DNA from 3 places in the Methylobacterium sp. WCS2018Hpa-22 genome. Region 2 is predicted to be linked to each of the others. Evidence: predicted binding sites of a transcription regulator. Region 2 holds the regulator's gene; each other region holds the start of a gene.
What was found. Region 2 encodes PhoB, which activates phosphate uptake and scavenging genes when phosphate is short. Its sites were predicted from a motif close to TGTCATNNANCTGTCAT; they were not measured.
Positions count from the first base shown of each region.

Region 1: a site for PhoB is predicted at 1,541-1,557, ahead of RQI43_RS12510 (UDP-2,3-diacylglucosamine diphosphatase). Genes of this name have one in related genera too.
Region 3: a site for PhoB is predicted at 1,712-1,728, ahead of RQI43_RS05565 (putative 2-aminoethylphosphonate ABC transporter substrate-binding protein). Genes of this name have one in related genera too.

Region 1 covers NZ_JAVTJA010000008.1:104,700-109,769, reverse strand. Annotated here, with positions in the region: gene RQI43_RS12515 (glycosyltransferase family 1 protein) at 1-670, opposite strand, end outside; gene RQI43_RS12510 (UDP-2,3-diacylglucosamine diphosphatase) at 667-1,494, opposite strand; gene RQI43_RS12505 (hypothetical protein) at 1,834-2,007, shown strand; gene RQI43_RS12500 (aminotransferase class V-fold PLP-dependent enzyme) at 2,117-3,325, shown strand; gene RQI43_RS12495 (D-2-hydroxyacid dehydrogenase) at 3,434-4,378, shown strand; gene RQI43_RS12490 (NADP-dependent methylenetetrahydromethanopterin/methylenetetrahydrofolate dehydrogenase) at 4,609-5,070, shown strand, end outside.
Region 2 covers NZ_JAVTJA010000022.1:67,848-72,917, reverse strand. Annotated here, with positions in the region: gene RQI43_RS22415 (MFS transporter) at 1-1,192, opposite strand, end outside; gene RQI43_RS22410 (helix-turn-helix domain-containing protein) at 1,298-1,750, shown strand; gene phoB (phosphate regulon transcriptional regulator PhoB) at 2,222-2,923, opposite strand; gene phoU (phosphate signaling complex protein PhoU) at 3,012-3,737, opposite strand; gene pstB (phosphate ABC transporter ATP-binding protein PstB) at 3,824-4,642, opposite strand; gene pstA (phosphate ABC transporter permease PstA) at 4,689-5,070, opposite strand, start outside.
Region 3 covers NZ_JAVTJA010000003.1:223,907-228,976, reverse strand. Annotated here, with positions in the region: gene RQI43_RS05570 (putative 2-aminoethylphosphonate ABC transporter ATP-binding protein) at 1-588, opposite strand, end outside; gene RQI43_RS05565 (putative 2-aminoethylphosphonate ABC transporter substrate-binding protein) at 645-1,664, opposite strand; gene phnX (phosphonoacetaldehyde hydrolase) at 2,010-2,837, opposite strand; gene RQI43_RS05555 (2-aminoethylphosphonate--pyruvate transaminase) at 2,892-3,998, opposite strand; gene RQI43_RS05550 (LysR substrate-binding domain-containing protein) at 4,126-5,001, shown strand; gene RQI43_RS05545 (DeoR/GlpR family DNA-binding transcription regulator) at 4,998-5,070, shown strand, end outside.

The DNA of each region.
Region 1 (5,070 bases), on a different contig from region 2:
GACGCGCCCTGTCCGGTCCGTCTCCCACCACAACCTTCGTGCCCGGCAGGTCGAGATCGAGGAAGGCCGCGACGTTCTTCTCCACCGCCAGCCGGCCGACGAAAAGAAAGAACGGTCCGGGCAACCCGACCAGGGTATCCGGCAGGACGTCATCCGGCCCAGCGGGGCGAAAGAGGTTGGTATCGACTCCCCGCGTCCAGCGCATCAGGTTACCGAACCCACGGGAGGCGAGGTCACGCTCGAGGGATGGGGTCGATACCATCGTACCGCTCGCCGCGCCGTGGAAACGCCGCAGCCATGCGTAGCTCCAACTCTCCGGAACGGGCGCGCGGGCGGCGAGATATTCGGGAAAGCGCGTGTGGTAGCTCGTGGTGAACGGGCGGCCATGCGAGAGGCAATAGCGGCGGGTCGCGTAACCGACGGTCCCCTCGGTCGCCACATGCACATGGGTCGGCGCAAGATCGGCCCAGAGGCGTGCGACCTTACCTTTCGTGGCATAGGAAAGCCGTATCTCGGGATATCCCGGAAGCGGCACCGAAGCGAAATCCTGATGGGTCAGGAACACCGTCTCGAACCCGAGCTCGCGGCCGGCGCTGGCCATGTTCTCGAGCGAACGGACCACACCGTTGACCTGCGGGTGCCAAGCATCGGTGGCGATCAGCAGCCTCACGCGACCGCCCTTGCCGGATTCGAGAGGACCGCGCCTCGTTCCGCCTCTTCGGCGGCAGCGCGTGCCCGCAGCACGCTCGGGTAATGCAGCACCTCCATGGTGCCATCGTAATGCTCGACGATGGCGGTGCAGGATTCCACCCAATCCCCGGTGTTCAGATAGGTCAGCCCGGCGATCTGGCGGTGAGCGGCATGGTGGATATGTCCGCAGATGACGCCGTCGGCGCCCACGCGCTTCGCCTCGGCGCTCAAAAGCTCCTCGAACTTTCCGATAAAATTGACGGCGTTCTTCACCTTCAGCTTCGCCCAGGCCGAGAGTGACCAGTAGGCGAGGCCGAGGCGGCGCCGGATCGTATTCAGATGCGTGTTGATGAAGAGCGCGAACGTGTAAGCCCCGTCACCCAGGAAGGCGATCCATTTGGCATGCCGAACGACCATGTCGAACTGGTCGCCGTGGATGACGAGGTAGCGCTTGCCGTCTGCCGCGACGTGGATCCGGTCGTCCACCACCTCGATCCCACCGAACGTCATGCCGAGATAATCTCTCAGGAATTCGTCGTGGTTGCCGGGGATGTAGATCAACGTCGAGCCCTTGCGCACTTTGCGCAACAGCTTCTGCACCACGTCGTTGTGGCTCTGCGGCCAGAACCAGCCCGATTTGAGCTGCCAGCCGTCGACAATATCGCCGACGAGGTAGATCTCATCGGCGTCGTAATCCCGCAGGAATTCCAGCAGTAACCCTGCCTGACAGCCCTTCGTGCCCAGATGCATATCGGACAGGAAGAGCGTCCTCACGCGGATCGTCTTCTCTGTATCTTCGCCCACGACCCACTCCGAATGGCTTCGGTGCGTTGAGCCAAACCGGATTCCCGTATCAGTTTGATGACGCGACCTCTGCTCGCTTCGCAGCGGACCCCTTTCAAGCAAGGCGCAGAGATGCTGCATTGCGCCACAAATTTTTTGAGTGGCGACGAAGTTTTTTGCATTTTCCTTCGACCGCGAACCTCGGCATAGTCAGGTCCAAGGTGACCCACCGGATCGCGCTGGAAAGCGTGTGTCCGGAGCCCGCACGAGGCAAAATCAAGGCCGCCGACGAGGTGAGAAACGACGTCCACGGCCATGGGAGTGTGCGAATACCGCGCGCCCCGGCCAACGGAGAGAGGCTTGATTCAGTCGAAGGCGGTTGCGTCGAGCATTCCGGATCTCGCGGGCATCGAAGATGCCTCGGGGCTGGCCTCACGCCACCCGTCGATTGACGCGGACCATGCCATCGCATCCGGCCGGAAAAACGTGAGCCGGGCGTTCGGCAACGTTGTCGTATCCTCATCCAAAGCTTAGGAACCGCACTGGCGTCGACCCAAGCCGGATCGCGACCTTAGACCACCGTATTCGAACCCAGCGTCGTGCGCTGCGTGCACGCGAACCAAAGAAGAACCGGAGACACAACATGGCGGCAACGAGACGACCGGGTCGGAATCATCTGTTCGTTCCGGGCCCGACGAACATTCCTGACCGCGTTCAGCGGGCGATGATCGTCCCCTCGGAAGATCACCGTTCGGTCGACTTCCCGACGCTGACCAAGCCCCTGTTCGAAGAGACCAAGGCGGTCTTCGGCTCCACCGAAGGCACCATCTTCCTGTTCCCCGCGTCCGGCACCGGCATCTGGGAATCCGCGCTGACGAACACGCTGCACCGTGGCGACAAGGTTCTGACCTCGCGCTTCGGCCAGTTCAGCCACCTCTGGATCGACATGGCCCAGCGCCTCGGCCTGAACGTGATCGTTCAGGAAGAAGAGTGGGGCACGGGTGCGAACCCGCAGCGGATCGAGGAGGCGCTGCGCGCCGACACGAACCACGAGATCAAGGCCGTCATGACGGTCCATAACGAGACCGCCACCGGCGTCACCAGCGACATCGGTGCCGTGCGTAAGGCGATCGACGCGGCCGGCCACCCGGCGCTTCTCTTCGTCGATGGCGTGTCCTCGATCGGCTCGCTGCCGTTCTACGCGGACGAGTGGAAGGTCGATTGCGCCATCGCGGGCTCGCAGAAGGGCCTGATGCTCCCCGCCGGCCTCGGCGTGATCTGCGTCAGCCAGAAGGCTTTGAAGGCTGCCGAGTCGTCGTCGGGTCCGAACGATCGCCTCGCGCATGTCTACTTCGACTGGGCCGACCACCAGAAGCAGAACGGCGCCGGCTACTTCCCCTACACCCCCGCTTTGCCGCTTCTCTACGGCCTGCGCGAGGCACTCGCCTGCCTGCGGGAAGAAGGTCTCGAGAACGTCTACCACCGCCATGCCGTGCTCGCCGAGGCGACCCGTCAGGCCGTGGCGGCCTGGGGTCTCAAGACCTGCGCCAAGGAAGCCAAGTGGAACTCCGACACGGTGACCGCGATCCTCGTTCCCGAAGGCGTCGATGCCGCCGCGATCATCAAGCACGCCTTCGTGCGCTACAACCTCGCCCTCGGCGCTGGTCTGAGCCAGGTGGCCGGCAAGGTGTTCCGTATCGGCCACGTGGGTGACCTGAACGAGCTCTCGCTCCTCGGCGCCATCGCGGGCGCGGAAATGGCCATGCTCGACAACGGCGTGAAGGTGCAGCCGGGCTCCGGCGTCGCCGCCGCCTCCAGCTACCTGCGCGAAAACCCGCTCGCGAAGTCCTGATCACCGTGATTTCCCGGGGCCGGCCTCTCGCCGGCCCCGGGGCATCGTCTATAGAAGTGTGTATCGCGTAACGTCGCGCTTGGCGCGGAACGTCGCTTGAGGGTTCCAATGGCGCACAAAATCGTCTTCCTCGACCGTGAATCCCTCGATGCCAAGGTGCGTGAATTCAATTTCCCGCATGAATATACCGAATACGAGTCGACCTGGACGCCGGAAGAGATCGTCGAGCGCCTGAACGGTGCCGAGATCGCACTGATCAACAAGGTGCCGATGCGCGCCGACACGTTGAAGCAGCTGCCCGATCTCAAGCTCATCGCTGTCGCCGCCACTGGTACCGACGTCGTCGACAAGAAGGCCGCCAAAGAACTCGGCATCACTGTCGTCAACATCCGTAATTACGCTTTCAACACCGTCCCCGAGCACGTGATCGGCCTGATGTTCGCCCTGCGGCGCGCCATCGTGCCCTATGCGAATTCAGTGCGCCGGGGCGATTGGGCGAAGTCCACCCAGTTCTGCTACTTCGATTATCCTATCCACGACATCGCCGGCTCGACGCTGGGCATCGTCGGCTACGGGGCTCTGGGCAAGTCCATCGCCAAGCGTGCGGAAGCGCTCGGCATGAAGGTCATTGCCTACGATGTGTTCCCGCAGGAAGGCCTCGTGGATTTCGAGACGATCCTGACCGAATCCGACGTCATCACCCTGCATGCGCCGCTGACGCCGGAGACCCGGAACATGATCGGCGCCGAGCAGCTGGCCAAGATGAAGAAGCACGCCATCCTGATCAACACGGCGCGTGGCGGCCTCGTCGACGAGGAAGCTCTCGCCGAGGCGCTCAAGGCCGGAACGATCGGTGGCGCCGGATTCGACGTGGTGATGACCGAGCCGCCCAAGAACGGCAACATCCTGTGCGAGCTCGACCTGCCGAACCTCATCGTCACGCCGCACGTGGCCTGGGCGAGCAAGGAAGCGATGCAGATCCTGGCTGACCAGCTCGTGGATAATGTCGAGGCCTATGTTGCGGGCAAACCGCAGAACGTGGTCGAAGGCTGAACGCGACGACGGGTCGGCTCCCCGGAGCCGTAATCATTCGGGGGCCACAAGGCGGTACTCCGGACACCATGAATGCGGACGCCGATCGAGTCCGCACCGAGGGCGAGCCGGAATTACGGTCTCGCCGGCGGCGCTCCACGATAATGGGGACGGTCCATCGCGCGATCTGACGAGACGCGCCAATGACAACGATACGTCAGCCGCGCAGCGACGCGGGCAGAGGAAACGACATGACCAAGAAGCTGCTGTTCCAATTCGATACCGATACCGTTCCGAGCGTGTTCGACGTGGTCGTCGGCTACGATGGTGGCGCCGATCGCATCACCGGTTACGGCAACGTGACGCCCGACAATGTCGGCGCCTTGGTGGACGGGACCATCTACACCCGCGGCGGTTCCGAGAAGAAGTCCACGGCGATCTTCGTGGGCGGCGGCAGCATGGCGGCTGGCGAGGCCGTGTTCGAGGCGGTGAAGAAGCGCTTCTTCGGCCCCTTCCGCGTTTCGATCATGCTCGATTCGAACGGCTCGAACACCACGGCCGCCGCAGGCGTCGCTCTGGTTCAGAAGGCTGCCGGCTCGCTTCAGGGGAAGAAGGCCGTCGTTCTGGCCGGCACCGGTCCGGTGGGCATGCGCTCGGCCGCACTCCTCGCTCAGGAAGGCGCCACCGTGGTTCTGTGCGGTCGCTCTCTCGAT
Region 2 (5,070 bases):
GCAAGGTGAACAGCCACACGAGCAGGGCCGCAGCGCTGAACGTCGCTCCGAGCGCCGAGACACCGGGCCAGCCAGCCCAGGCACAGATGGACGTCGCAGCAGCGGCGCCGAGGGCGCTGCCCACTGCATAGAACACCATGTAGCCGCCGATGAGCCGGCTGCTGGCTTCGGGACGCAGGGAGACGATGAGGCTCTGGTTCGTGACATGAACGGCCTGCACGGCGAGATCGAGCAGGACGACGCCAAAGATCAGGGCCGGAATCGATACCGACAGCAGCGCAATCGGCGCCCACGATACGAGCAGGAGCATGAGAGCTAAGCCTGTCGTCCATTGACCATGGCCCCGGTCCGCGAGCCGCCCGGCCCCCGTCGCGGCCATCGCTCCCGCCAGGCCTACGAGGCCGAACAGGCCAATCCAGGTATGGGAATAGGAGAAGGGCGGCGCACTGAGCGGCAGCACCAGCGCGGTCCAGAATGTGCTGAACGACGCAAAGATCAGAAGCGCGAGAACACCGCGAACCAGCAAGACCGGCTCGCTGAGGAACAGGATGGGGACGGAGCGAAGTGCAGCGACGTAGCTGCCGGTTCCGGCCGGGATCCGATGCCGTGGCAGGACGCGCACGAGCAGGCCGACGAGGGCGAGCGACAGGATCGCGGAGACCAGATAGACCGCTCGCCAGCCACCGATATCGGCCAGTATCCCGGCCGCGAAGCGCGCCGCCAGGATGCCGATCACGATGCCGCTCGTGACTGTACCGACCACCCGACCTCGTTCGGTCGGTGTCGCGAGCGTCGCGGCGAATGCGACCAGAACCTGAACCACGACGGCGAGCAACCCAACCGCCGCCATGCCGGCGAACAGGATCGCTCCGGACTTGGCCGTGGCCACCGCCACCAGCGCGAGCACCGACAGAAGCCCCTGGCCGAGGATGAGGCGACGGCGGTCGATGAGATCGCCGAGCGGCACGATGAAGATCAAGCCCAGCCCGTAGCCGACCTGGGTCAGGGTCACCACGAGCCCGATCGCGGCAGGCGAGATGCCGAACTCCTGCGCCATCGCATCGAGCAGGGGCTGGGCGTAGTAGATGTTGGCGACGCCCAAGCCGGCGGCGACGGCGAAAATCAGGATCGTCGTCCTGGGCAAGGCCCCCTCCGGCTCGGTAGAGGTTCGCTCATCTCTTCCGTGCGTCATGGCGGTCCTGTCGATGACATCCGATCTGGTTTTATCTTGAGACCACTTGTGACCGGCCCATTCCAGTTCTAAATTGAGACCAGCTTGGAACGGGAGCGTACCTTCGTGGCAAAGCGCGTCAGCCTCTGGAACGCCGGGTGCCCGGTTGCGCGCGCGCTCGATGTCATTGGCGACTGGTGGTCGCTCCTCATCATCCGCGATGCTTTCGACGGTGTGCGGCGCTTCAGTGAGTTCCAGACTGGTCTCGGCATCGCCAAGGGTATGTTGGCGACCCGCCTTCGCGACCTGACCGAACGGGGAATTCTGGAGACGGCGCCCGCCTCGGACGGGACCGCCTACCGGGAATACGTCCTGACGGAGAAGGGGCGCGGCCTTTTCCTCGTCATCGTCGCGCTTCGACAATGGGGGGAGGCTCATCTCTATGGGCCGACCGATCGCCGGTCTCGCTTGGTCGATCGTGAAGTCGGGGCTCCGGTCGCTCAACTCACCTTGCGATCCGCCGATGACCGTCGTCTCGGTTGGTATGACACGCGGGTGCTGAAGCCCGACGTCACCTGACAAGGTGACGTAGCGACATCGAAAGCGGATAAACCGCATGTTGGAGCGGTCGTTTCAGCCCATGATCAATGTCCGCTCTCAGCGGATGGCGGCGGCCGCAGGGCCCGTCGACGTCGGGTCGAAAGCGGACCCGGCAGCGGGCACCAAACGTCGGAGTTCCGCCAGCAGGTCTGACGGATTCAGACATCTGCCCGACGGCTGTTCCCTCTATCCAGGAAGATTCGACAGGCGCGACCGCCACCCGTCCCCTGGAAAAGGAGGGGAACTCATGCTGCCCGCCAGATGGGTGAATGCCTGAGCCCCCCGGGGCGAGCACATGCCGGAACGGACAGACGTCCGAGATCGAACGCGCTATCTCGTGGCGGCCGGAATGGCATCGGTTCGCGAGGATCGCCCGGAGGCAAGGCGACCCGCCATCGTCACGTTGGGGACGCTCTTTCCGGACGGAGCGGCGCGAAGCCGGCCGTGGCCTCACTCGTCCGTGGAGAACATCTCGTCGAAGGAATAGCCGGAGCCGCGCACGGTGCGGATCGGGTCGCTCTGGCGCGGGCGGTTGATCGCCTTGCGCAGGCGGCCCACATGGACGTCCACCGTGCGCTCGTCGATATAGACGTCGTGGCCCCAGACCCCGTCGAGCAGCTGCTCGCGCGAGAACACGCGGCCGGGGCTCTGCATCAGGAATTCGAGGAGCTTGAACTCGGTGGGCCCGAGATGGATCTCGCGGCCCTGCCGGCGGATGCGGTGGCTGACCCGGTCGAGTTCGATATTGCCGGCCACCAGCAGGTCCGACACATGGGTCGGCTTGGCCCGGCGCAGGAGCGCACGCACCCGCGCGAGGAGCTCCGGCACCGAGAACGGCTTGACGATGTAATCGTCGGCGCCGGTGCCGAGGCCACGGATGCGGTCGCCCTCCTCGCCCCGCGCCGTCAGCATGATCACCGGCAGCCGCTCGGTCTCCCGCCGTGCGCGGATGCGGCGGCACAGCTCGATGCCGGACAGGCCGGGCATCATCCAATCGAGCAGGACGAGATCGGGAACCTGCTCCTGAAGACGCAGATCGGCCTCGTCGCCCCGCGCGGCGGAATCGACGACGAAGCCCTCCGCTTCCAGGTTGTAGCGGAGGAGGAGAGTGAGGGCCTCCTCGTCCTCGACGATCAGGATGCGCGTGTTCATGCGGATGTTTTCAGGGTGATGGCGACCGTCCCGGATGGACGCGACGGCCGCGCCGAGCGTGTGCTGGAGCGGCCGGCAGGGGCAGCGATCAGGCGCTGGCGGGCATCGACACGGTGGCGTAGTTCGACGCGTCGTTCTTCGGGCGGTCCCGCTCGGCGAGCTCGTTCGTGCCGGTGACGAGATAATGGATCGTCTCGGCGATGTTGGTGGTGTGATCGCCGATCCGCTCGATGTTCTTGGCGCAGAACAGGAGATGCGTGCAGAACGAGATGTTGCGCGGATCTTCCATCATGTAGGTCAGGAGCTCGCGGAAGAGCGAGTTGTAGAGGGCGTCGATGGAATCGTCGCGCTCCCACACGTCGAGGGCGGCCTTCACGTCCTGGCTGCCATAGGCGTCGAGGACGTCCTTCAGCTGCTCCTGCACCAGATCGCCCATATGCTGGACGCCGATGACGATCTTCTGCGGCTGGATCTGATCGGCGATGGCGACCACGCGCTTGGCGACGTTCTTCGACAGGTCGCCGATCCGCTCGAGATCGTTCGAGACGCGGATCGCCGATACCGTCTCGCGCAGGTCGATGGACAGCGGCTGGCGCTTGGCGATGAGCAGGATCGCCCGCTCCTCGACCTCGTGCTGGATCGCGTCCAGACGCTTGTCGGCGGCGATGACAGCCTGGGCCAGGGGTACGTCCCGGCGCACCAGGGCATTGCCGGAATCGGTCATCATCTTCTCGGCGATCCCGCCCATCTCGGAAATCGAGCGGCGCAGGTTTTCCAGTTCCGTGTCGTAGGAACTGACGATGTGGTTGGGCATGCTCGCACTCCTCGACCGAGGCCGCCCCTGGCAGCCCGCATCGCATAGGATCGGGACCGGTGCCGCGGAACGCGGCCCCGGCGGGCTCAGCCGAAGCGGCCGGTGATGTAGTCCTGGGTCTGGCGCTTCTCGGGGTTCATGAAGATCCGTGTCGTCGGGCCGAATTCGACCAGCTCGCCAAGATACATGAACGCCGTGAACTGCGAGATGCGCGCGGCCTGCTGCATGTTGTGGGTCACGATGACGATCGTGAATTCCGAGCGCAGCTGCTCGATCAGCTCCTCGATGCGGCCCGTGGAGATCGGGTCGAGGGCCGAGGTCGGCTCGTCGAACAGGATCACCTCGGGACGCTGGGCGACGGTGCGGGCGATGCAGAGACGCTGCTGCTGACCGCCGGAGAGACCCATGCCGGATTGCTTGAGCTTGTCCTTCACCTCGTCCCAGAGGGCGGCCTTGCGCAAGGATTCCTCGACGCGCACGTCGAGATCGGCCTTGGGCAGCTTCTCGTAGAGACGCAGGCCGAAGGCGACGTTGTCGTAGATCGACATCGGGAAGGGCGTCGGCTTCTGGAACACCATGCCGATGCGCGAGCGCAGCTCGTTCAGATCGACCTTCGAATCGAGCACGTTCTGCCCGTCGAGGAGGATCTCACCCTCGGCGCGCTGCTCCGGATAGAGGCTGTAGATGCGGTTGAAGGTCCGCAGCAGGGTCGACTTCCCGCAGCCCGACGGGCCGATCAGGGCGGTGACCTGGCGGTCGTGGAAGTTGAGGTTTACCGACTTCAGGCCGTGGAACGAGCCGTAATAGAAGTTCAGGTCCTTCACAGCGATGCGGATGGGGGCCTGATCGTCGGCCTGGTGGCGACCGGTCAGCTGGGCCTGCGTGATCGCGGGAGCGGCGTTCATCGGATGCGTGTCCTTGTCGAAAACGGGGTGGGACGGGGGCGCGGGATCAGCGCGCCCGCTCGCTCTTGATGACGAAGCGGGCCACGATCGACAGGGCGAGGATCGTAGCGGTGATGAGGAGGGCGCCGGCCCAGGCGAGCTGCTGCCAGTTCGAGTAGGGCGAGAGTGCGAACTGGTAGATCATCACCGGAAGGTTGGGGATGCCGCCCATGAGGTTGGGCGAGAACCAGCTGTTGTTGTTGAGCGCGGTGAAGAGCAGCGGCGCGGTCTCGCCGGCGATGCGGGCGAGCGCCAGGATGATGCCGGTCACGATGCCGGCGCTGGCGCCGCGCCAGGTGATGCTCTTGATGACGATGGAGGGCGGGGCACCGAGGGCCGCGCCGGCCTCGCGCAGGGTCGAGGGCACGAGGCGCAGCATGTCCTCGGTG
Region 3 (5,070 bases), on a different contig from region 2:
GACCATGATGGTGGTGATCCCGAGGCGCTTCTGAAGCTGGCGGATCTCGTCGCGCAGCCGGGTACGGACCTTGGCGTCGAGGGCCGAGAGCGGTTCGTCGAGGAGGAGCAGGGAGGGCGAGGTCGCCAGCGCCCGGGCGAGGGCCACCCGCTGCTGCTGGCCCCCCGAAAGCTGGACCGGATATTTAGGCCCCTGCTCGGGCAGCCCGACCAGGGCCAGGAGTTCGGCGACCCGCGCGGTGACCTGCGCCTTCGGCATTCGCCCGTTGACGAGGCCGTAGGCGACGTTGGCCGCCACCGTCAGGTTCGGAAACAGCGCGTAGGATTGGAACACGATGCCGAAGTCGCGCGCCGCCGGGGGCGCCGTCGAGACGTCGACGCCGCCGATCACGATACGTCCCGAATCCTGACGGTCGAGCCCGGCGATCAGGCGCAGCAGGGTGGTCTTGCCGCAGCCGGAGGGACCGAGGAAGCAGACGAACTCGCCCCGGCCGATTTCCAGGTCGATCCCGTCGAGGGCGGTGAAGGCCCCGTAACGCTTCGACAATCCCGAAACCCTGAGGAACGGCGTCGCATCGCGCAGCGTCATGGCGGTGCCCCCTGCTCTTTCGTGTGGTCGTTCAGGCTCGCTTTGCGTCGTCGCGGCTACTTCTTGGCAGCCTTCGCCTCGTAGCGGCGCGACCATTCGGCGAGCACCCGCTCACGGTTGTCGGCCATCCAGCCGAGATCGTTCTTGATCATCGCGGCCTCGGCATTGGCAGGGTAGTTCGCCGGCACGTTGGCGACGCCCGGATAGGCCACCACCGCGTAGCTCTTCGCGTAGAGTTCGTTGGCGGCCTTGGTGGTGCCCCAGTCGGCGACCTTGCGGGCCAGATCCAGGTGCTTGGTGGTGCCGACGATGGCGTAGGCCTCTTCGTCCCAGCCCGTGCCGTCGGCGGGGACGACGACGGCCAGAGGTGCGCCCTTCGTCTTCTCCGAGGCGCCGCGCATGTCCAGCGACAGGCCGGCGGTGCGCTCGCCGCGCGCGGCCTGGACGCAGGGGGCCGAGCCCGAATGCAGGTAGGCGGCGATGTTCTCGTGGAGTTTGTCCATGTAGGCCCAGCCGGCCTCCTCGCCCATGCCCTGGAGCCAGCCGGCGACCAGCAGGTAACCGGTGCCCGAGGAGGCGGGATGCGGCATCACCACCTTGCCCTTGAGTGCGGGCACCAGGAGATCGGCCCAGCGCACGGGGGTCTTCACCCCGTCCTTCTCGGCTTCCGCCGTATTGAAACAGACCACGCCGATGGAGGCGTCGGTTCCGGTCCAGCTGTAGGGGCCGATGGAATCGCGGAAGGCGGGCTTCAGCGCATCGGCGCCCTTCGGCTCGTAGGTGGCGAGCAGGCCCTGCTTCTCGAACAGCAGCAGGCTGGAGGCGGCCAGCCCCATCACCATGTCGGCGCGGGGATTATCCTTCTCGGCCAGGAACCGTGCGGTGATGACGCCCGTCGAATCGCGCACCCAGACCACCTCGACCTCCGGCACCGCCCGCTCGATCCCGGCTTTGAAGGGAACGAGCTGATCGTTCTCGAGGGCCGTGTAGATCGTGAGCTTTGTGCGCTCGGCGGCCATGGCCAGGGTCGGCGACGTCAGGGCGAGGGTCAGAGCGAGGAGGCCGAGGATTTTCATCGATAATGCTCCGGAGTCTTGTCGTTCCGACGTTTAAATCCTGATGCATGACAGGAAGAAGACAAAACCCCGTGCAATCAAGTCCAGGCTTTTTGCATATGCTGCCTATTTCAAGATCATGGCGCAGAATTACTTACGTTGATTGCGGACGGCCGAAATCGACCCCCGGCGCTTGGCCGCGGGTCGATGTTGAAACCTTTCGATTGCTCCCGTGAAACGGTCTCCAGCCGTGACGCGGTGTCCCTTAGAGTGTTCTCCGCCGAAGCGGATGCCGGTTCGGCGAAAAGGAGCGCGGCAAAATAGAGGTCTAGAGCTGCACCCGGCCCAACGTGGTCGGGTGCCGCTCTAGCAGGCCTGTGGCATGCGTCCGGCCGCCAGCAATCCGTTGATATCGGCGACGACGCCCGGCAGGTCGGCGATCGTGTCGATGAGGAAGTGGGGCTTGGATTCCGCGAACAGGGTGGCGATCCGCCTCCGCTCGGAGGCGAGGCGATCGGCGGACAGCGCGCGGAACGCGTCGTAGGTCAGCCCCAGCGCGTTGCCCGAGCAGGTGAGCGCCACCGTCCACATGCCGGCTTTGCGGCCTTCGAGGATGCCCGGCACCGTGTCGTCCACCTTCACGCAGGCGGCGACGTCGTCGATGCCGAGCGCGATGACGTTCGCCAGCGCCTGGGCCGGAAAGGGGCGCCCGTTCGGAACTTCGTCCGTGGCCACCACATGGTCGGCGACGTAGCCGTTGGTGGCGGCGAGCGCGACCACGCGCTCCATGACGCGCGCCGGGTAACCTGAGCAGGAGCCGATCTTGAGCCCCCCTGCCCTGAGGTCGGCGATGGCGTCGAGGGCGCCGGGGATCACGGCCGAGTGTTCGGCGATCTTCTCGATCTGCAACGGCATGAAGCGCTCGTAGATCGCGGTGACGTCGGTGTCGGTGGACGGATGTCCGTGGGCGGCCGCGTAGCGCGCGGCGATCTCGGGCTGGTTCAGGAGCGTGCGGATATGGTCCCACTTGCCCATGCCCATCGGGCCGCGCGCCTCGGGCAGGCTGACGGCGACGCCGAATTCCGCGAAGGCCTCGACGAAGATCTGGGTCGGCGCGAAGGAGCCGAAATCGACGACGGTCCCGGCCCAGTCGAGGATCGCGGCCTGGAGTTTCTTCGGGGGGGTGTAGGACATGGTGGGACTTTCCGGGTGACCCGCGGAACGCGCGGGAGGCCGAGGAACGGGCGGTCAGACGGTCGTGATGCTCAGTTCGGTGAACACCGCCGCGACGGCCTCGACCGCGCGCTCCATGTCGGCGGATTCGACGTGGCCGATGCAGCCCACGCGAAACGTCTCCAGCTGCGTGAGCTTGCCCGGATAGAGGATGAAGCCCCGTGCGCGGACGGCGGCGTAGAAATCGGCGAAGCGGTACTTCGGGTCGCGCGGGGCGTGGAAGGTCACGATGATCGGCGCCTGGATCTCGGGCGCCAGGAAGGATTTGAGGCCGAGGCGCTCCATGCCGCGGATCAGCACCTCGCAATTGCGCGCGTACTTGGCGTGGCGGGCCGGCAGGCCGCCCTCCTCGTCGTATTGCAGCAGCGCCTCGTGGAGCGCCGCGACCACGTGGGTCGGCGGGGTGAAGCGCCACTGCCCGGTGCGCTGCATGTAATCGTGCTGGTCGCTGAGGTTCAGAGCCAATGAGGCCGAGTTGCCCTCGGCTCGCGCCAGGGCATCCGCCCGCGCGATCACGAAGCCCATGCCGGGCACGCCTTCGAGGCACTTGCCCGAGGCGGCGATCAACGCCTCGAACGGAACCGTGGCCGCGTCGATGGGGAGCGCCCCGAAGGAGCTCATCGCATCGACGATGAGGCCGCGCCCGTGGCGGGCGACCATTGCGGCGATCTCCGGCAGGGGGTTGAGGATGCCGGTGCTGGTCTCGCAATGGATCAGCCCGACATGGCTGATCGTGGGATCGGCCGCGAGCAGACCGTCGACGGCCTCGGGCGTCGTGGGCACGTCGTCGGCGGTCTCGTAGACGCTATGATCGCGGCCCAGAGCTTCGCAGATCTTGGCGAGGCGCTTGCCGTAGGCGCCGTTGACGAGGACCAGGACCTTGCCGGTGCGCGGCACCAGGGTGCCGATCGCCGCCTCGACCGCGAAGGTGCCGCTGCCCTGGATTGGCACGCAGACATGGCTGCCGGTGCCGTTGGCGATGGCGACGAGGCGCTCGCAGACGCTGGCCGTCAGGGCGTTGAAGCTGCCGTCCCAGGAGCCCCAATCGGTCATCATCGCCGCGCGGGTGCGCTCCGACGTCGTCAGCGGGCCGGGAGTCAGAAGAATGGGAGCGGCTGTCATGGTGATCCTGCCCGATCTGCCGTGAGCGCCGGGAGCGCTTCGGGACAGGTAAATCTTGCGTTCGGGCAAGCCATCAGATCAAATCGTTTCTTGTGATGCCCGTCATCAGTCTCGCCGATAGGTCGCCATGAACCTGTTCCAGCTGCGCGCCTTCGACGCCGTCGCGCGGGAGGGCAGCTTCACACGCGCGGCCCAGCGCCTCTGCATCAGCCAGCCAGCTGTGACCGGGCACATCAAGGCGCTGGAGGAGCGCTACGACCTCGTTCTGTTCCGGCGCACGGCGCGGGCGGCGGAACTGACTCCGCAGGGCCGGGCGCTGTCCGAACTCACCGGCCCGCTCTTCGGCCTCGTGGAGCAGGCGGAGGATCTCCTGGAGGCCAACCGGACGCTGGTTTCGGGGCGGGTCGAGATCGCGGTGGATTCGCCCCATATCGTGATGCCGCTGCTCGCCCGCCTGCGGGCCCGCCATCCCGGCATCGTCGTCGGGCTGATTCTCGGCAACGCCGCCGATACCCGCGAGGCCCTGCTGTCGGAGCGGGCGAGCGTCGCCGTGCTCACCGAGGCCGAGGCGCATCCGGACCTCCACCTCGCGGAGATCGCGGTCTCGCGCATCTGCGCCGTGGTCCCGCGCGACCATCCCCTGGCGGGTCGCGCGGCGCTGGATCTGGCCGAACTCGACGGCGCCGCCATGGTGCTGCGCGAGCCCACCTCCGTGACCCGGCGAACCTTCGATCGTGCCTGCCGGCGCATCGGCATCACGCCCGCCGTGCTGATGGAACTCGACAGCCGTGAGGCGGTGATCGAGGCCGCCGCTGCTGGCATCGGCATCGGCATCGTCTCGTCCCTGGAATGCGGGGAGGACGCCCGGATCGCCGCGATCCCGATCGACGGGCCGGACCTCGTCAATCGCCACGCGATCGCCTGTCTGGCGCGACGCCGGAACCTGCGCCTGATCCGTGTCGTGTTCGAACTGGCGGTCGATGCGGCGGAGGCGACGCGATGAGCCGGAAGCCCTCCGCACCGGAGAGCCGGGCGCTGGCCGCCTCCCGCCACGACGCGATTCTGGCACGGC